One region of the Paraburkholderia sp. CHISQ3 genome, then DNA from elsewhere that is predicted to be linked to it. Evidence: predicted binding sites of a transcription regulator. Region 1 holds the regulator's gene; the other holds the start of a gene.
The links. Region 1 encodes FliA, which starts transcription of late flagellar genes. Its sites were predicted from a motif close to CTAAAGTTTNNNNNNNNNNNGCCGNTA; they were not measured.
Positions count from the first base shown of each region.

Region 2: a site for FliA is predicted at 5,818-5,844, ahead of M0D65_RS04630 (DUF4088 family protein). Genes of this name have one in related genera too.

Region 1 covers NZ_JALPRG010000011.1:235,727-245,633, forward strand. Annotated here, with positions in the region: gene flhF (flagellar biosynthesis protein FlhF) at 1-504, shown strand, start outside; gene M0D65_RS25025 (MinD/ParA family protein) at 497-1,366, shown strand; gene M0D65_RS25030 (RNA polymerase sigma factor FliA) at 1,392-2,126, shown strand; gene M0D65_RS25035 (hypothetical protein) at 2,610-3,731, shown strand; gene M0D65_RS25040 (hypothetical protein) at 4,252-4,593, shown strand; gene M0D65_RS25045 (hypothetical protein) at 4,590-5,000, shown strand; gene M0D65_RS25050 (flagella synthesis protein FlgN) at 5,066-5,509, opposite strand; gene flgM (flagellar biosynthesis anti-sigma factor FlgM) at 5,658-6,011, opposite strand; gene flgA (flagellar basal body P-ring formation chaperone FlgA) at 6,120-7,409, opposite strand; gene flgB (flagellar basal body rod protein FlgB) at 7,637-8,128, shown strand; gene flgC (flagellar basal body rod protein FlgC) at 8,174-8,599, shown strand; gene M0D65_RS25075 (flagellar hook assembly protein FlgD) at 8,611-9,336, shown strand; gene flgE (flagellar hook protein FlgE) at 9,388-9,907, shown strand, end outside.
Region 2 covers NZ_JALPRG010000002.1:201,972-211,878, reverse strand. Annotated here, with positions in the region: gene M0D65_RS04655 (MATE family efflux transporter) at 1-1,029, opposite strand, end outside; gene M0D65_RS04650 (RNA-binding S4 domain-containing protein) at 1,220-1,438, opposite strand; gene M0D65_RS04645 (hypothetical protein) at 1,735-2,202, shown strand; gene M0D65_RS04640 (hypothetical protein) at 2,244-2,498, shown strand; gene M0D65_RS04635 (ATP-dependent helicase) at 2,761-4,872, shown strand; gene M0D65_RS04630 (DUF4088 family protein) at 4,893-5,651, opposite strand; gene M0D65_RS04625 (AzlD domain-containing protein) at 5,868-6,191, opposite strand; gene M0D65_RS04620 (AzlC family ABC transporter permease) at 6,188-6,859, opposite strand; gene M0D65_RS04615 (AraC family transcriptional regulator) at 7,070-7,900, opposite strand; gene M0D65_RS04610 (CreA family protein) at 7,976-8,401, opposite strand; tRNA gene M0D65_RS04605 (tRNA-Asn) at 8,568-8,643, opposite strand; tRNA gene M0D65_RS04600 (tRNA-Asn) at 8,713-8,788, opposite strand; gene fdxA (ferredoxin FdxA) at 8,901-9,224, opposite strand; gene pncB (nicotinate phosphoribosyltransferase) at 9,500-9,907, shown strand, end outside.

The DNA.
Region 1 (9,907 bases):
AGCGCCGATCTGCAACTCGCGCTGTCCGAGCTGCGCAACAAACACATCGTGCTGATCGACACGATCGGCATGAGCCAGCGCGACCGGCAGGTGGCTGACCAGATCGCGATGCTGTGCCGCGCCGGTCAGACGGTGCAGCGTCTGTTGCTGCTGAACGCGACCTGTCATGGCGACACGCTGAACGAAGTCGTGCAGGCGTATCAGCGTGCGCCGGACCAGCAGCCGCTCGCCGGTTGCATCCTGACCAAGCTCGACGAAGCGACCAACCTGGGCAGCACGCTCGATACGGTGATCCGTTACCGCTTGCCCGTGCATTACGTGTCGACCGGACAGAAGGTGCCGGAGAACCTCTACGTTGCGACGAAGAAATTCCTGATCAAGAGCGCGTTCTGCATTCCGCGCGACAGCTCGCCTTTCGTGCCGCAGGACGACGACATTCCGCCGCTGCTGTCAGCGCTGTCGGCGCGTTCGACGGCCGATATGCACGAGGTCCGCTTTGGATAAACGTGTGCCCGATCAGGCGGAAGGGCTACGCAGGCTGCTCGCCGGTGGTCGCGCGCGCGTGATTTCAGTGACTGGCGGTTCGCCGCGGGCGGGGGCGACGACAACGGTCCTCAACCTCGCAACGGCACTCGCCGAGCAGGGCAAGGATGTGCTCGTGATCGACGAGTGTTCCGGCGAGGGCTCGATCAGCTCGACGCTCGGCGGGGTGCGCTGCACGGGCAGTTTCATCGAAGTTGCACGCGGCGAACTGCCGCTCGAGCGCGCGGTATTGCGGCATCCGCTGGGCTTTGGCGTGCTGGCTGCGTCGCGGGCGAATCGCGAGGGCTGCACGCCGTCGCAGCTTGCCGCGATGGTCGACGGTTGCGCCGACATCGTGCTGATCGATGCGCAGCTCGGTCGCGAGGGCGCGTTGTCGGCGCTGGCGCTGCAGGCGCACGACGTGATGATTGTGATGCGGGTCGCCGCGCAGTCGATCACCGAGACCTATGCGTGCCTGAAGCGGCTGCACTACGCGCATGCGATCGCGCAGTTTCGTGTGGTAGTGAATCACGTGCAAAGCATCGACGATGCGCGCACCGCGTTCGACAACCTCGCGGGGGTGGCGGGGCGTTATCTGTCGGTGGCGCTGGAGGCGGCCGGCTGCATCGCCGCCGATGTGCGGATCGTGCGGGCGCTCGAACTGTCGCGCTGTGTGGTCGATGCGTTCCCGTCGACACCGGCGGCGCGCGGCTACCGGCACCTCGCCGCGCAATTGCAGTACTGGCCGATGCGGCCAGCGATGTCGTCGCGCGCGCCGTGGCCGGCGAGCGCGACCGTAACAGCGGCGCAACACGCCGACCAACCGTCCGCGCAGCACGCCTGAAGGCGCCACGGACAAGGGGAGCACGATGTACAACGCGCAGGGAAAGATCTCCCAGGCCGACGTCCTGACCAAATACGCGCCGCTCGTCAGGCGGCTCGGTCTGCAGCTCGTGGCCAGGATGCCGGCGAGCGTCGATCTCGACGATCTGATCCAGGCCGGCATGATCGGCTTGCTCGATGCGGCGAGTCGTTACAAGGAAGATCAGGGCGCGCAGTTCGAAACCTACGCGAGCCAGCGGATTCGCGGCGCGATGCTCGACGAGCTGCGCAGCAACGACTGGCTGCCGCGCAGCCTGCGCCGCACGTCGCGCGAAGTCGAGGCGGCGGTGCATCGGGTCGAGCAACGTCTCGGACACTCGGCCAGCGAAGCGGAGATCGCCGATCATCTGAACATGCCGCTCGACGAATACCAGTCGATGCTGCAGGACCTGCACGGTAGCCAGCTGATTTACTACGAAGACTTCGATCGGTCCGCTGAGGATGAGCCGTTTCTCGATCGCTATTGCGTCGATCATTCGGATCCGTTGTCGGCGTTGCTTGACGATAGTTTGCGTACGGCGCTGATTGAGGCGATCGATCGGTTGCCCGAACGCGAGAAGCTGCTGATGTCGCTTTACTACGAGCGCGGGATGAATCTGCGCGAGATTGGGGCGGTGATGGAGGTGAGCGAGTCGCGGGTGTGTCAGTTGCATAGCCAGGCGGTTGCGCGGTTGCGGACGCGCTTGCGGGAGATGGCGTGGGCGAATGCGGAGGCGGGGTGAGGGGCGGTTAAGTCGCGTCGTCGTGCAATAAACAGGTGTTCCCGCGCCTGGCGAATGGCTCGTCAATCAATAGTCTGTCGTACAGGTTAGTACTCGATATGCTGCCTTCGAACGTTTCTACGTCGACAGGCAGTAGTCAGTCACATCAATCTTCCTGATCTACTCTCCTGCGCACTGCACTCTGCGACGTCACACAGAGTAGCTAAAACACGCAGTGCGAAATTGCGCGTCGTACGTCTATGGAAAATTCAATTTCATTACACGTATAGCGTTAACGCAATGCGGACCATAAATAAGTTTTACTTTTCGATTCTCCATCGCACCGCCATTGTGTGAGCCGTAAAGCGGATCAGATGGCGATTTCTTAAGGTTTCTTAAGGAATCGTTTTTTGCCAGTCGCCGATCGAGAGCGCAAGAAGCTTGAAGACTCACGCCGCTCCATGGACCGACGGTCAGACCAATAAACGAAATGGAGACGAAGACATGGAAAAGCGCCTGGCAACTTTGATGTTGCTCGCCGTGACTGCATTGACCGGCTGCGGAGGTGGAGACGACATTAGCGCACCGATACCGCCGAAGCTGCTCACAAACATCGCCGTGCCCAATGCTTCGAGTCCACCATTCAGTTTTGACATTGGCTACGTCGAGGCCGGCAAGTACTTTCTCTCCGACCGCAATAACAAGGCAGTCGATGTCGTGGACACTCAATCGAACACGTTGCTCGCGCAGATCGTGGGGCCGTTCATCGGTGCCGGTGCCACGACAAACGAATCCGGTCCCGACGGAATCGTAGGTATCACCGGTACGAACACGATCTATGTCGGCGACGTGGACTCGGTCAAGGTAATCGATACGGCTGCGCAGAAGACGGTCAACACAATCGTCATCAGCAATTCCGGATCGCGCGTCGATGAGGGCTGCTACGATCCCGACGATCATCTCGCGATGTTTGCGAACCCCGGAGACTCGCCGCCATTCGTCACGTTAATTTCGACGCTGACACAAACGGTGGTGACAAAGCTCTCTTTCAACGGTTCGTCCGGGCTCGAAGCGTGCGCCTATGATCCTGCCTCGAAGAGTTTTTTGATCAACAACGACGGAACTGCCGCCAATCCCGAAGGCGAGCTTGACGTCATCACGGCCAGCTCCGCGGTGGCGGGAAATCCTTCTGTCAGCAAGTCGTTTCCGCTAGGGAAATGCGCACCGGCGGGCATCGTGCTTGGTCCGAATAATGACGTGCTTGTTGGATGCGATCCGCCGGCCGGAGACCCGCTCATCACGTTGATCCTCGATCGTACGAGTGGCGCGATTCAAGCCAGCCTGCCGTTTGGCGGGGTGGACCAGGTTGGTTACGATCCGGCTTCCAACCGCTATTTCCTGCCGGCTCGACACTACGTCACGAGCGGCATCGCTGCAGCGTCAGGATTTAGCCCGCAGATGGCCGTAATCGATGGCGCGTCACGGCGGTTGCTCGTCAAGATTCCGGTGGGCACCGGGGCGCACTCTGTCGCCATCGACAGCACGCTTGGGCAAGTGTATGTGCCGTTTCAACCAGGTGCGGCGGGATTTCCCAACGGGGGGATTTCGGTGTTTTCGACGCGCTAGTTTTACAGCGTATCGGCCGGACCGCTAGCAACGGTCGCGGTCGTATCCGTGTCGACAGGGGGCAATGAATGGCCGACCAGCGGCTGCCTGGTAAACGGTAAAAGCGCGGCCGTAGTGTTCATGCCAGGATCAGACAGCAGATGCCGAGGAAAACCACACGTGCTTGTATGTAACGACGGCTGTTTCGTCCGGCGCGCGCTCTGCCGTTAGCCAGACAGACCGGACTGACCATGCCGCGCTGGAATCGGGCTCCGTCGCGAAGTGATCATTCGTCGAGGCACCGCCGACACAAGGAATGAACCCGCCGACGGAGTGAGGTGAAACCAGTATCGTTATTTAAATGCGATTCAAGCCTGCCTTTTAAGCACAGTTACCGGCCGTGAATGCGTCACAAGATCGTTTATTCCAGGACTCCATGTCATACTTTACGCATTGGCGTCCGTCCGCGGATCGTACAAACCTGAAGTGACAAAAAGAAACCATGAAAAGACCAATTTCACTAGGCATTCTCGGGTGGTTCATGATCGTTACCAGCGCGATCTCTCTTGTCGAATTGCCACTATCGCTGCGTAATCCCCTCGCTGTCGAAATGCTCAGTCGCAGTTTGCTGCCGGTGTGGGCGACGCTGGCAGTTGGATGCGTCTCCGCGCTGTTTAACATCGTTGCCGGCATTGGCGTGCTAAAGGGACATGCGTGGTCACGCACACTCTACGTTGCAGTAGCGGCGATTGGACTCGTGGTGTCGGGTATCTCCACGCCATTCAAGGGGCTGCTGATTCCCGGAGTGGTCTTACTCGCGATCTTTAGCTTTTTTCTCTATCGTCCCGCTGCCACGGCCTATTTTCATCGCGCTGACGCATGAATGTCTTTCGAAGAGTAATCGGCATCATCCTGCACAGCCTGGCGGGCTTCATTGTCTTTGGCGGGGAAATAGCCGCATTCATGGGTTCACCCGGTGAGAAGGCCAAGATAGGGATGGTCGGCAGTCTATTTATCATGGCCATGATCGTGTTCGGCATTGCAGTCGTCATCGGGAATTTCTCGAGACGGTTCGATCCTGTGGGTATTGCGATGTTGAGCGCTTCAGCGGGTACGGCTTTAACGGCAATCGGAGTGCTTTCGATGCTTTTGTCTCCCGAACTGATGGACATGCTTGCAAGGCAGGGAGCATCGTTTCGCATGGTCACGCAAAGCGTGGGAGAGGGTGCATTGCTGACAGTAGTCGTGGCTGCGTTGGGCTGGATGGTAATCCGGTTTCGAAACAAATAGCGGCACGTCCGCTGCATGAAGCAACGTGTTATTCCGCGCGGAGCTTCAGCGCTCTTGTTTAGTAACTAAACCCCATACGCCGGAATCCGCCCATCCGGCCCATAGAACGCCGGCTTCTCCGGCACGACAACCTGCAGCGCAGCGAGCGCCCGCTGGTTGTAGTCCATCCGCGTGCGGATCAACATGCCATTCGTCGTGTTGGCGTTCCAGGCACGCTGCGCCGCCTGGCGCAACAGCGACCACTGCGCGGCAATCTGCGCATCGCCATCCGCCGCCAGCTCGATACCACGCGAGCCCGCCGGAAACCCCATTTCCGCAAGCAGCGCATCGCGGGCTGCTTCCAGCTCGGCGAGCTTTCCGATCAGCACGGTTTTCTGCTCGACCACGGGCGGCAGCAGTTCGAGCGGCTGTACAACCGTCAGCGCGTGTTCTTCGAGTGCAAGGGCCGAGGCGAACGCTTCGACGGTCGCAAGCTCGTCGATCAGGCTGGCAAGGAGGGCGTCTTTCATCGCAACTCGCTAGTGAAATGAGAGGGCGTGGGCACGCGCAACAGCCGCGCAGTAAACGCAACGGCCCGCGTGAGACACGCGGGCCGGGTAGGGAAATACTTCTCTATGGCGGCACGGGCCGCCGCTGCGTCTTCGGACGACGCGCAGCTCAGCTGCCGGTAGACGGCGTCTTGTTCTGCAGCAAGTCGCGCGCCGTGTTCAGCACGCCGTCGGCAATCTTGCTGGAATCGATGGTGAGCGTGCCGTTCTTGATCGCCTGACGGACCGATTCGACATGCGCCGTATCGATATCCGCGGAACCCGACGCCGCCAGGCTGCGCAGATGCGCCGACAGTCCCGACAGGTTCACGTTCGCATCGCCGGTCGACGTCTGCGGGGCGGCGGCTTTGCCCGACGCACCCGACGCGCCCGCGCCGGTCGACGTGGCTTCGCCCTGCTGGGGCCGCGACAGACCGTCTTTCAACGTCTGCAGATTGGTGCTGGTGGTGGAATCGACTTTCACGATTGGCTTCCTGAACGATTTGATCGTGATAACGGCATGCACGAATCAAAACTTTAGCGCAACCGGCGCACGCCGTCTGCAATCCCGCGCGGCGGCCCGTGCAGCCGTTCACAGCTGGATCTCCACGGTGGAGCCATCCTTGACGATTCCGCTGATAATCTGCCCCCCGGCCGTCTTCACCCGCACCTGCTGGCCCGGCGCCGCGTTGTTCATCGCGCTGCCCTCGGCCGAAATCGCGAAACCCTGGCCCTGCGCGACCACCCGGACCGTCTGCCCGATCGTCACCGACGATGCACTACGCAACATGTCCTGGCGCAGCGGCAGCCCCGCCGCGACGCGCGTCAGCGCGGCTGCGCCGACCGCCTGTGACGGATCGGTGACGACAGCCATCGGCAGCGACGTGAGGTCGCCGTCGCGCGCGACGAGATCGGCGGCGCTCAGTACGTCGCCGGGCGCGAGCGCCCGTGCCGCCAGATAGTAGGTCGCGTGGATCGCGATTTTCGCCTGTAGATACAGCGTCCAGGGGCGCTCGCCGGCGCAGCGCACACCGACGGTCGTGCGGCCCCACAGGCGCATGCCCGTCGGCATGAATGGTGCAAGCGTCGTGCAGGCGGCGAGACCGCGTGGGAACACCGGCGCCACCGTGATCTCGATCTTGCCTGGCAGGCCGGCGGACTGTTGCTGCAAATAGGCGAGTGCCGCGCTGCGGATCGTTTCGCCGTCTTCTTGTGCAGGGGCGGCAGTGGGGCCGCCAGGTTGGGCTGTTGCCGCCGCCGTTGACGTTGACGCCCTGACGATAGCCACCGGCGCGCGCGGCGGATTGAAAGCAACCGGCGCCGTCTGGCGTACAGCCGGCTGCGGCGGAGTCTGCGTCGACGTGACGATCACCGGAATCACTTCACGCGAAGCCGGCACGTTCACACGCATCATGCGTGGCGTATCGATTGCGCTCTGGTTTGCCGTGGCGGGATTGAAGTTCGCGCGACGGATCGCCGGTGCGACGACGGCATCGCCGGGACCGGGAATCACAATCGCGCCGTTTGCATTCGCGGCTTGAGTGAAACGGTCGTCGGTGCGCGATGAAGCCGGAGCAGTCGCGCCGCTCATCGACATCGCAGCAGCAATCGCAGGTGTGGAGTTGCGCGCATCGGGTGCGGTGCTCGCGACGCGATTGGCCAGCTCGGCCAGCGCCGCAGGATTCTTCTCCGCAGGCCCCGGAATCACGATCGGCCCACCGGCTTCCTGCGCGATGGCGAGCTGCGGCATCGCGCAGACGATCAACCCAACGAACCCCAGCGCAACAGCAACAGCAGCAGCGCATGACGTGCGCCCAGCCCGTCGACCCACACCGATCGCGCGGCACACAGACGGCCGGACAGCAAAGGCGGTGACAGGCATCGGGCTTCTCCATCGAATCCAACAGTACGACTTGCATTCTAGAGAGGCACCCGCCGGAGCAAACGTTGAATAGAGGGCGGCTTCCCCGGTTATTCGTCCGATTGCCGCTTGCGTGCGGCTCATAAGATGCTCGTCATGGATAAAGGTCTCTGCGGTTTGCGCCGGGTGCTGCAGCCCTCGCGCGACGCCGCTCCGCAGACGATCGTGACCGCTTCCGGGAGATTTCGATGCTGGACAAACTCGATGCCGAATTCGCTTTTGGACGCCAGGCGCTCGATGTGCGCGCGTACCGGCAGGAACTGCTGTCGTCGAACATCGCCAACGCCGACACGCCTGGGTACAAGGCGCGCGACGTCGACTTCGGCGCATCGCTCGCAAACGCGATGAAGCAGGGCGCGGGTACATCGGGCGCGTCGAACGCCGCGCCGCTCGCGATGGCTCAGCCGGCCGGCGTGACGAGCGGGATGCAGATGGTGTCGACACATGCGGGACACATGGCGGGCACAGCGCGACTCGCACCGACAGGCGGTTCCACCGACGACTACGGCACGCCGCAGTACCGCATGCCGACGCAGCCCTCGCTCGACGGCAACACCGTCGATCTCGATACCGAGCGCGTGCAGTTCGCCGACAACTCGCTGCATTTCGAATCGGGCATGACGGTGCTGTCGCAGCAGATCAAGACGATGCTCTCGGCGATCACGTCGGGCAGCTCGTAACCCTGTAACCGGCCGGCCCATCGCACACACCCGGAGAGATCAGCCATGCCATCCCTGATGAACATCTTCAACGTCGCGGGCTCGGCGTTGTCCGCCCAGTCGCAGCGGCTCAACGTCACGGCGTCGAACCTCGCGAACGCGGACAGCACGACCGGCCCCGACGGCCAGCCGTACAAGGCGAAGCAGGTCGTGTTCGCGGTGGACCCGCTCGGCGGTTCGCGTACGGCGTCCGGCCAGCAGGTGGGCGGGGTCCAGGTGACCGGCGTGATCGACGATCCGACGCCGATGAAGACCGCCTACGACCCCGGCAACCCGGCCGCCAATTCCGACGGCTACGTGACGCTGCCGAACGTCGACCCGGTGCAGGAAATGGTCAACATGATTTCGGCGTCGCGCTCGTATCAGGCCAACGTCGAGACACTGAATACCGCGAAACAGCTGATGCTGAAGACGCTCACGATCGGAACCTGAGGAGAGTTTCCTTGACCACGCAAACCACTATCGGCGGCAGCGGCACGACCGTATCGCCGACGCTGCTCGACACGATGAACGGTACGAGCAGTACGAACAGCACGACCGGCACTTCGTCGTCGTCGACGAGCGCGACATCGGGCGCGAGCCTGCAGAACACGTTCTTGCAGTTGCTGATCGCACAGATGCAGAACCAGGACCCGACCAATCCGATGGACAGCTCGCAGATGACTTCGCAGCTTGCCCAGATCAATACGGTGACGGGTATCAGTCAGTTGAACACGTCGCTTACGTCGCTGGCGACGCAGCTGTCGGCGGGCCAGCAGCCGCAGGCCGCGCTGCTGATCGGCTCGACCGTGCTCACGCCGGGTAACACGGTGGCGGTAGCCAGCGGCAAGGCGGCGCCGATCGGTGTGCAGCTCGCCAACGACGCTACCAACCTGCAGGTCAACGTGACGAACTCGGCCGGCAAGGTCGTCAGCACGATCAACCTCGGCAGCCAGAAGGCCGGTTCGGTTCCGGTGACGTGGACACCGACCGACTCCTCCGGCAACCCGCTGCCCGACGGTACCTACACGTTCACGGCAACGGGCACGATCAACGGTAAGGCAGGTACGGCGACCACGCTGTCGGCCGCCACGGTGCAAAGCGTCGTCACGCAGGCAGACGGCACACCGGGCCTGCAGTTGTCGAACGGCACGACGGTCGGCCTCACGCAGATCGGCGCAATTCTTTAACGCTTTGCAGATTCATCGAATTCATCGCAATCATCGAGTACGGAGACCGTCATGGGCTACCAACAAGGTTTGAGCGGACTGGCAGGTGCAGCAAACGATCTGGACGTGATCGGCAACAACATCGCGAACGCGAACACGACCGGCTTCAAGCAGGGACAGGCGCAGTTCGCCGATGTCTACGCGAACTCGGTCGCGACCGCGGTCAACACGCAGATCGGTCTCGGCACGCGGCTCGCGCAAGTGCAGCAGCAGTTCTCGGAAGGCCAGATCTCGGTGACGAACCAGGCACTCGACGTCGCGATCAACGGCAATGGTTTCTACCAGATGTCGAACAACGGCTCGCTGACCTACTCGCGCAACGGCGTGTTCCAGCTCGACAAGAACGGTTATATCGTCAGCTCGGACGGGTTGCAGCTGATGGGTTACGCGGCGAACGCGGGCGGCGTGATCAACACCGCGCAGACGGTGCCGTTGCAACTGCCGACCGGAAATATCCCGCCGGTTGCGACCAAGACCATTACGGCCGGCCTCAACCTGAACGCGCAGGACCCGGCGGTAGCAGCCGGCACGA
Region 2 (9,907 bases), on a different contig from region 1:
CATGAAGCCGACCCCGAGCGCCAGCGCGACGAAGCCCGCGTGCCGGGCCGCGAGCGGTTGCTGCGCGCCGGTCCAGAAGCCGACGCGTACGTTTGCCGCCTGACCGATCGACAGCGGCACCATGAAGGCGACCGACGCGACGTTCAATGCGATCTGGTGCGCAGCCAGCGACGATTCGCCGAGCACGCCGATCATCAGGCCGGTTGTGAGAAACAGCATCGTTTCGACGCCGTACGTAATCGCGACCGGCCAGCCGATGCCGAACAGCTCGCTCATCAACGGCACGCTCGGGCGTGTCGCGACTGCGAAGTGGCGAAAGCGCGGGCGCAGATGCAGCAGCGCCATCAGTATCAGAGCGGACGTCCAGACCGTGAACGTGGTCGCAGTCGCGGACCCGAGAAAGCCCAGACGCGGCAATCCCCACGCACCGTGAATCAGCCCGTAGTTCAGAAAGCCGTTGACGAACACCCCACCCAGCGACACCCACAGCAGGCGCTTGGCTGCGCCGATGGCGGGCAGGAACGAGCGCATCAATCCGATCCCGATCAGGCTGCCGAGCGTCGCCCAGCGCAGCACGCCCGTGTATTCGCCGATGTTGTGCGCGAGCAAGGCCGGCTCGCCGAACGCGAGCAGGATCGGCGTCGCGAACGACAGCAGCACGAACGCCGGTATCGACAGCAGCACGGATAACAGGAAGCCGGTCCAGTAGATGTGCGGCACGCGGTCTTCGGCCTGGGCGCCGCGCGCATGCGAGACGCTGACACTGACCGAGGTCAGCACGCCCTGCAGCAGCGTGACCACGGTGAAGAACAGATTCGCGCCGAGGCCGCCGGCTGCGAGCGCATCGGCGCCGAGCGAGCCGAGCAGCACGGTATCGGTCACGCTCATCGCCATCTGCGAGAGCTGCGCAATGGCAAGCGGTGCGGCGAGACGAGCGGTGTCGGCGGCATGGCGCGACAGCGACGGGGGCGCCGAGACGGCGCGCGAAAAGGCGGAACGGCCCGGTTGGGGTTGGCCGGTGTGGGTCATGGTTGGCCTGCAAATAGAAGCGGACGACACGGGCGACGCCGGTGTCGTGATTGATCAGTGTTTTCCGCTGAAGCTGACAAGATGACAGCTTATTGCCTGCGCGCTCCGTTGTCGATCAACAGGCACACTTTTGGTGCGGGTTTGGCGAGGAGGCTGAAGGCGCGCCGCACGCTGGCGAAGTTTGCGCCCGCTACGCCTCGTGTACCGCGATGCGCGTGTCGCCCAGCAGCACGACCTGGCCCGCGCGGATTTTGCACGTTTTGCGCAGTTCGACCTGGCCGTCGACCAGCACTTCGCCGGCGGCGACACGCACCTTGGCGGAGCCGCCGCTGTCCGCGAGGCCTGTGATCTTCAGGAGATTGTGCAACTCGACGTAGTCGCCGGTCAGCGTGAAATCGAGGTTGGGCATGGCGTGTGCGACTGGAAAGCGGAACGGGTTCGCATCATAAGCCAGACGCCGGACGGATGCTTGTCCCAAGCGGCTTTGTGCGGTCTCACCGGCAAATGCAAGCAGATGTTATGCAGATGTCAGGAAATGAAACGTTCCGTAACACTGCCTGTTTTTCGCGAACTTCACTCGATACGGTCCGTCTGTGGGAATAACTGCTGCGCTTTTGCGGCGGTTCACAGAAACGATCGGGTGTCGCTGGCGCCGAGGGCCAGTGGCTACAACGCCCGATCGCGACAACCTTGGAGAGGATAGCCATGACTCAGATTCGTTCGCTACTGATCGGTACCGCCCTGACCGCCGCGTTGAGCACGCTCGCTACCGGCGCCGCACTGGCGCAGACCGCCGCGCCGCCGGCCCCTGATGTCGCGGGTCAGGCACAGATGCAGGCGCCGGCCGCGCAGGGTGGTGGGCAGGGTGGTGAAATGCCGCCCGCCGCACCGGCCGCCGCCGGTATCGAGCAGCCCGTCACGCCCGCTCCGCAGCGCCTGACCGCTTCCAGCCCGACTGACCCGCTGGTGCAAAAGCGTAACGCCGACGCGCAGGCGAATGCCAACTACAGCGCTTCGAAGAAGGCATCGAAGACCGAGTACAAGCAGCAGGTGCATGACGCGAAGGTGAATCGCAAGGCCGACAAGCAGGCCGCGAACAACGAGATGAAGGCCGACATGAAGGGCACGCCGGCTCAAGCTGCGACGCCAGGCCCGGATAGCGGGCAGCACTAAGCCGCGCGATGCTCACCGTCATGCAAAGGAGGAACCCATTCATGAACAAGCTGATTAGTACGCTCGGTGTGGCGCTGGTCGCAGGTTGCCTGTCGGCGGCAGCCGTCGCGCAGTCGCACGATCCGGTGTCGGAGCCCACGACGCATGCCGATAAAAAGGCGGCGAAGGCCCAGGCGAAGGCGGACCATAAAACCTCGGTCGCGCAGGCGAAGGCCGACAAACAGCAGGCCGACGCGCAAGCCGACGCAGACAAGGCGACCGCCGACGCGAAAGAGAAGGACGCGAAGAAGGAATAGCGAGGTGCGGGGAGAAGCCGCTTGAAGTCTGAGCTTTCTCCTTCGCGTCACGCATGTGCCACGAGCGGCCCGGAGCACGTCAGTGTCCGGGCCGCTTTTTTGCGCCCGTGTTCGCGGGCTGGATGGCCTTGCATCGCGTGTGGTTGCGTCGTCGGGCAAGCGGCCGGCGACGGCTCAGGAAATAGGGCGCTTGCCGCCGAAGGTTGTATGGATATACAGTATCCGTCGCTCACCACTCTCACCACTCTCGCCACTGCCTACCGTGCTCTCCGTCGCCGATTCCCCGCTACCCAACACCGCCGCCTGGCTCGCGAAGCTCAACGACGCGCAGCGCGAAGCCGTCGAGTACGGCACCGCCGATGCAACCCAGCCGCCGGGCGCGCTGCTGGTCATCGCTGGCGCGGGGTCCGGCAAGACCAATACGCTCGCGCACCGCGTCGCGCAGCTGATCGTGAAGGGCGCCGACCCGCGGCGCATTCTGCTGTTGACCTTTTCGCGCCGTGCCGCGCAGGAAATGACCCGGCGCGTGACACGCATCGCGGGTGCTGCGCTCGGCACGCGTGCGGTGGCCGCGCAGGGCCTGACGTGGTCCGGCACGTTCCATAGCGTCGGCGCGCGGCTGCTGCGCGAATACGCCGAGCGGATCGACCTGTCGCCGGCGTTCACGATCAACGATCGCGAAGATTCCGCCGACCTGATGAATCTCGTGCGCCACGAACTCGGCCTGTCCGCGAAGGAGCGGCGCTTTCCATCCAAGAGCACCTGCTTCGCGATCTACTCGCGCGTCGTGAACACCGGTGCCACGCTCGCGGACGTGCTGGCTCAGGCGTTTCCGTGGTGCTGCGAATGGGAAGCAGACCTGCGCATGCTGTTCGCCGCCTACGTCGACGCGAAGCAGAAGCAAAGCGTGCTCGACTACGACGACCTGCTGCTGTACTGGTCCTACGTCGCCGCCGAACCATCCATCGCCGCCGATCTGTCGAGCCGCTTCGATCACGTGCTCGTCGACGAATACCAGGACACCAATCGTCTGCAGGCGTCGATCCTGCTCGCGCTGAAACCCGACGGGCGTGGCCTGACCGTAATCGGCGACGACGCGCAGTCGATCTATTCGTTTCGCGGCGCGACGATACGCAACATCCTCGACTTCCCCACGCATTTTGATCCGCCCGCGAAGCAGGTGACGCTCGAGCGTAACTACCGCTCGACACAACCGATCCTCGCCGCATCGAACGCGGTCATCGATCTCGCGGCCGAACGCTTCACGAAGAACCTGTGGACCGACAAGGCGTCCGCGCAGCGCCCACGTCTCGTCACCGTCGAGGACGAAGCGGCACAGGCCCGCTATGTGGTCGAGCAGGTGCTCGAAGCGCGCGAAGGCGGCATGACGCTGAAGGCCCAAGCCGTGCTGTTTCGTGCGGCCCATCACAGTGCAGCGCTCGAAATCGAACTGATGAGACGCAACATTCCGTTCGTGAAATTTGGCGGGCTGAAGTTTCTCGATGCAGTGCATGTGAAGGACATGCTGGCGGTGCTGCGCTGGGCGGAGAATCCGCGCGACCGGGTCGCGGGGTTTCGCGTGATGCAACTGCTGCCCGGGGTCGGGCCGGCTACTGCTGGGCGCGTGCTGGATCAGGTGGCTGCTCATGCGGGTGTACGCACGGCCGATGCGCTCGCGGCTTTCGCGCCACCAGCGCGTGCGTTCGAAGACTGGCAGCCGTTTGCCGCGCTGATGTCGACGGTATGCGGGCGCGAGTCGCCGTGGCCCGCCGAGTTCGAACTGATCCGGCGCTGGTACGAGCCGCATCTCGAACGCAATCACGAAGATGCGGCGATTCGTCATGCGGACGTGCTGCAAATGGAAAGCATCGCGGGCACATATCCATCGCGCGAGCGTTTCCTGACCGAGCTGACGCTTGATCCACCCGATGCCACGAGCGATGAATCCGGCGTGCCGCTACTCGACGAGGACTATCTGATCCTCTCGACGATCCATTCGGCGAAGGGTCAGGAATGGCGCAACGTGTTCGTACTGAACGGCGTGGACGGCTGCATTCCGTCGGATCTCGGCACCGGCAGCGAAGAAGAAATCGACGAGGAGCGGCGCCTGCTCTACGTGGCGATGACGCGCGCCAAGGAAGACCTGCATATCGTCGTGCCGCAGCGTTTTTATGTGCACAACCAGACGCATCTCGGCGACCGGCACGTCTGGGCGTCGCGAACGCGCTTCATTCCCGCGCATCTGATGTCGCACTTCGATGCCTATGCGTGGCCGCACGTCGCGCCGCCCGCGGCACCGACTGCGGCCGGGCTCGCGGCCGCGGCGCAGGCGAAGCTACAGATCGCGGCGAAGCTCCGCAAGATGTGGGAGTGAGGCGGTGCGCTCGGGCGTGTTCAGCGTGACGGCCGCTGCGTGCGCGTGGGCGGCGGCGTAAAGAAGTTGCGCAGCCACGCGGCGAGACGCGCGAATATATCGTAGGGTTCCTCGACGAAAATTTCCGGCTTGAGCAACCGCAGATACTCCATGATCTGCTGCGCTTCCTGCTTCTGGAACGAGCCGTGCGCGATGCCAAGTCGCAGCAGTCCGCGCAACTCGCCGAGCTTTTCGCGCGCCGCGCTGCCTACGCTTGCTTCACACGCGACCTTCGCCTCGTACACCCGCTGCCGCAGCGATTCAGCAAGCCGCCATGCGGGCGTCTGCATGGTTTCCTCGAGCGTTTGAATATCCTGCGCCGCCGATTTGATCTGCGTGGCGAGTGGATCGACCATTAACGCGTCGCCCTGCGCTTCCTCGACGATCGCTGCTGCCCAGCTACGGGCCTGCTTCGCGAGCTCTTCGGGGGTCCATTCGGTGCGCACGGCAAAGCCGAAACCGAATTCGGTTGCCTGCCGCATCAGGATCGCGACGACGTCCGGAAACTCCTTGCCGAGCGTGCGCTTGGCCCATGCGTACTGACCGCCCGCGAGCATGCGCTGCACCGCGTTTTCGGTCAGCGGCACCATGTTGTCGAGCAGCTTCGCCCGCAAAAAATCCTCAAACGACGGCGTTGCGAACTGTGGATCGAGCTTCAGCGACACGCGCAGAAACGCTTCGAAATCCTTGCGCAGCGACGCGATGGTTTCGTCCTTGAGTGTAAGGATGATCTGACCCATGTCTTATCCCGTGTGGTCGTCCGCGCGCGACACCGCTGGGAAGCTGTGGTCCGCTCTTTCCTCGGGAGCGAAGCGCAGCGATGCCGGTGCGGTGACATTCTGCTTCCCGCGCGGGTCTCGAAGGCGAGCGCGGGAACGCGAGTCCGGTGTGCGGACTACGACGGTATATCGGCGGGATGGTGGAAAACTTGAGCGCGCCTGGGCGCGTGCGGCCGGTTATCGAAGCACCACGCCTTGCCACAGGAAGAACACAGCGAGGCCGACTGCGATCGTCAGCAGCGGGCGGCGCGTGAGCGCACTGACGACGATCGCCGCGAGCGCACCGACCAGTTGCGGATTGCGCCACGTCAATTCGGCCTCGGTGCCGTGCGGCGAGACGGCCATCGGCACGATGATCGCGGTCAGCACGGTGACCGGCACGAAGCCGAGCGCGGTGCGCACGAGCGGCGGGAAAACGAGCCGGTCGCCGAGCAGGAAGACCGTTGCACGGATGAGCCAGGTGATCAGTGCCATGCCCAGAATCAGGATCACGTAGTTCATTGGCTGACCTCCGTAGTTTGCTGACCCAATGCGCTGCGACGCGACAGCAGCACGCCGACCACGACGCCTGCGAATACCGCGCCGAGCAAGCCGAGCTTGTACGGCCAACCCTGCCAGAAGAACGCGAGCGCACCCGACGTTGCCGCGGCGGCGACATAACGAATTGCGACGAGCTGCGGCACGACGATCGCGATGAAGGTTGCGACCATTGCGAAATCGAGGCCGAGCGACTGCAGGCCCGGAAACGCGGCGCCGAACAGCAGACCGGCGAGTGTCCAGATCTGCCAGTTGATATACATCGACAGGCCCGAGCCCAGGAAATAGTACGGGCCGACCGTCCCCGGCGGATGCAGCCGGTAGTGCGCCCAGGCGACGGCGAAGACCTCGTCGGTGAGCAGGCCGCCGAGGGTCCAGCGCCAGTGCATCGGCAGATGGGCGACGTGCGGAGCGAGCGTGGCGCTATACAGCATGTGGCGCAGATTCACGATCAGCGTCGTCGCCCAGACCACGGCGAAGCCCGCATGACCGGCGATCAGGCCGAGCGCGATGAACTGCGCCGAACCGGCGAATACGACGAGCGACATCAGTTGCCCGTGCCACAGATGCAGCGGGCCCGATGCGACCAGCGTGCCGAAGATCACGCCGAACGGCGCAGCGCCGACGAGCATCGGGACGGTATCGCGCGTACCGGCGGTGAATTCGCGAAAGCGGTGGGTTTGAGTCAATTGAGTCAATCTTTCCTCCTGTCCCAGCGAGCATAACGGTGCGGGACGCGGGTGCGCTTGTACGTTCTTGCGGTATGGGCGGTGTATGTGCGAGGTGCGCTGAGGGCCGGCGATGCGCCGTAGCGCCGGGGGGGAAGGCCGGTCGGTTCTGTTTCAGACGCCTTGCCAGCGTCCTGGCGGCACGCCGAACATGCGCCGGAAATGCCGCGTGAAATGGCTCTGATCGGTGAAGCCGCTGGCAGCCGCGACGTCGGCGACCGATGTGCCCGCCCGCAACGGCGCGAGCGAGCGTTGCAGACGAACCTGATTGCGCCAGGCGTGCGGCGGCAGACCCGTGGTCTGCGCGAAAAGACGCGCGGCGTGAAACGGCGACAGGCCCACGGCGTCGGCGAGTTGCGCGAGTGTCAGCGGAGCGGTGAGGTCGCCGGTGAGGCAGTCTTTCATCGTGGCGACGCGGTTGTCGTCGGAACCCGCCGATTGTGCAGCGGCCCGCGTGCGTCCGTAGCGCACGAGCAGCATCGACAGTGCGTCGAGCAACGCGGCTTCGGCGGCGAGCGGATCGGCGGCGTTTTCTTCGAGCAGATGATGGGCGCGCCGCAGCCGGTCGGCGAGGACCGGGTCGCGGATCACGCCGGGCTCGAACCACGGCAGCGGTTGTACGCGCCCGGCGATATCGGTGGCCAGATCGTGGATGAAATCGACCGGCACATACATCACGCGATAACGCCAGCCGGCCTCGACCGCACGCGCGCCGGTGTGCAGTTCGCCGGGATTGATGACCGGCACGCTGCCGGCCTCGGCGACATAGTGCGTGCCGCGATAGTCGTAGCACTCCGCGCCGGCCTCGATCACCGGGATCGTATAGGCGTCGTGCCAGTGCGGCGTGAACGCGTGATCGCGATATTCGGCGGTGACGAGATCCGCGCCGGGCAGAAGCGGCGTGCGCCAGTAGTGGGCGGAATCGCGGAAACGGGTGACGGTCATGATGGCAATCCGGCTTGGCCTGCCAGTTTAGCGCGGGTTTTAGCGCGGCTGCGTGGCCGCATGACAGGGCAGTGCCTACTTCATCGGGATCGTCGTGCCCGCCGGCAGCGGCACGGCCGTGACGCTGTTCTTCGCACTGCCGGTCGCGATCCGGTCGCTATAGGTCAGATACACGAGCGTATTGCGTTTCGCATCGACGACGCGCACGACGTGCAGCGTCTTGAACACGAACGACATGCGCTCGGTGAACACATCGTCCTGCTGCTTGAGCGATCCGTTGAAATGGATCGCGCCGATCTGGCGGCAGGCAATCGACGCTTCGGTCGGGTCTTCGGCAAGGCCGAGCGAGCCCTTGATACCACCAGTGCGCGCCCGCGACACATAGCACGTCACGCCACCGACGAGCGGATCGTCGTACGCCTCGACAACGACACGGTCGGAGCCTGTGAGACGGAAGTTGGTGTTGACGCTCGCGACTTCCTCGCCGTGGGCGTACGGCATCAGCAGCGCTGCGCAGGCGGCGAGCGGGATGATCGAGAGGATGGATTTCATGGGAAGGGCGGGTTGCCGGTTGGGAAAGCCGTCATCCTATACCAGCGGTATGGCGGGCGATCCGCATGAGCCACCAAAAACAAAGGCCGCTATGGCTAGCGGCCTTTCAGAATCTTGGCTCCTCGACCTGGGCTCGAACCAGGGACCTACGGATTAACAGTCCGGCGCTCTACCAACTGAGCTATCGAGGAACAGCAATACAACGCTTCACGATATAGACACAAAAAAGCCCGTTCTGATTAACGGGCCTTTGCAATTCTTGGCTCCCCGACCTGGGCTCGAACCAGGGACCTACGGATTAACAGTCCGGCGCTCTACCAACTGAGCTATCGGGGAACAACAACAGCGAAGAAGCGAAATTGTAGGGGGCGCTACAGGACCTGTCAATACCCAAGGCATTCCGGGGCACAGACGCTCGGCGCTACCACGCCTGTGAGACAGGCGACGCTTAGCGCTCGAGAAGCGCCAGCTTGTCCTTCACATCCTTGAATTCGTCGGCTTCGGGCAGCGGCAGCTTGGTCTTCGTAATGCTGGGCCAGCCCTTCGCGAGCTCCGCGTTCAGTGCGGTGAAGTCCTGCTGGTCGCCAGGGACGTCTTCTTCCGCGTAGATCGCGTTCACCGGACATTCGGCGACGCACACGGCACAGTCGATGCACTCGTCGGGATCGATCGCGAGAAAGTTGGGACCTTCGCGAAAGCAGTCCACCGGGCACACGTCGACGCAGTCGGTATAGCGGCATTTAATGCAGCTTTCGGTCACAACGTGGGTCATTCAGGCAACTCCTGCATGCAATATCGGGGCGGCAAAACGGGGGCCGAAATGCCAAAGGCGCTATTGTAACGTAACCCGAAATCCCGTATCACGCATTGGCCCGGGGGTTTTATACCGATTGGTGATTAGTTTATGGGTGGCCGCCGTGCACCTGGCGGCTACACCGTCCGCGCAGCCGCATTCGGGTAACATGGGGCGATTGGCGCGCGAGAGGCGGGCCGCAACGAACAGGTCTCTTCAAGGACTGCCGGCATCAGCCGACCGGTGTGCACACCATGATCATTACCTCGCTGCTCGATACCGATCTCTACAAGTTCACGATGATGCAGGTCGTCCTGCATCATTTTCCTGCCGCCAGCGTCGAATACCGTTTTCGCTGCCGCACGAAAAACGTCGATCTCGTGCCGTATGTCGCCGAGATCCGCGAAGAAGTGCGCAAGCTCTGCGAACTGCGCTTTACCGGCGACGAACTCGACTACCTGCGCCGGATGCGCTTCATCAAGGGCGATTTCGTCGAATTCCTTGCGCTGTTTCATCTGAACGAAAAGTACATCTCGATCTCGCCGTCGCCGAAGAACAACGGCGAGATCGACATCGAGATCAAGGGGCCGTGGCTGCATACGATCCTCTTCGAGATCCCGGTGCTCGCGATCGTCAACGAGGTTTATTTCCGTAACACGCAG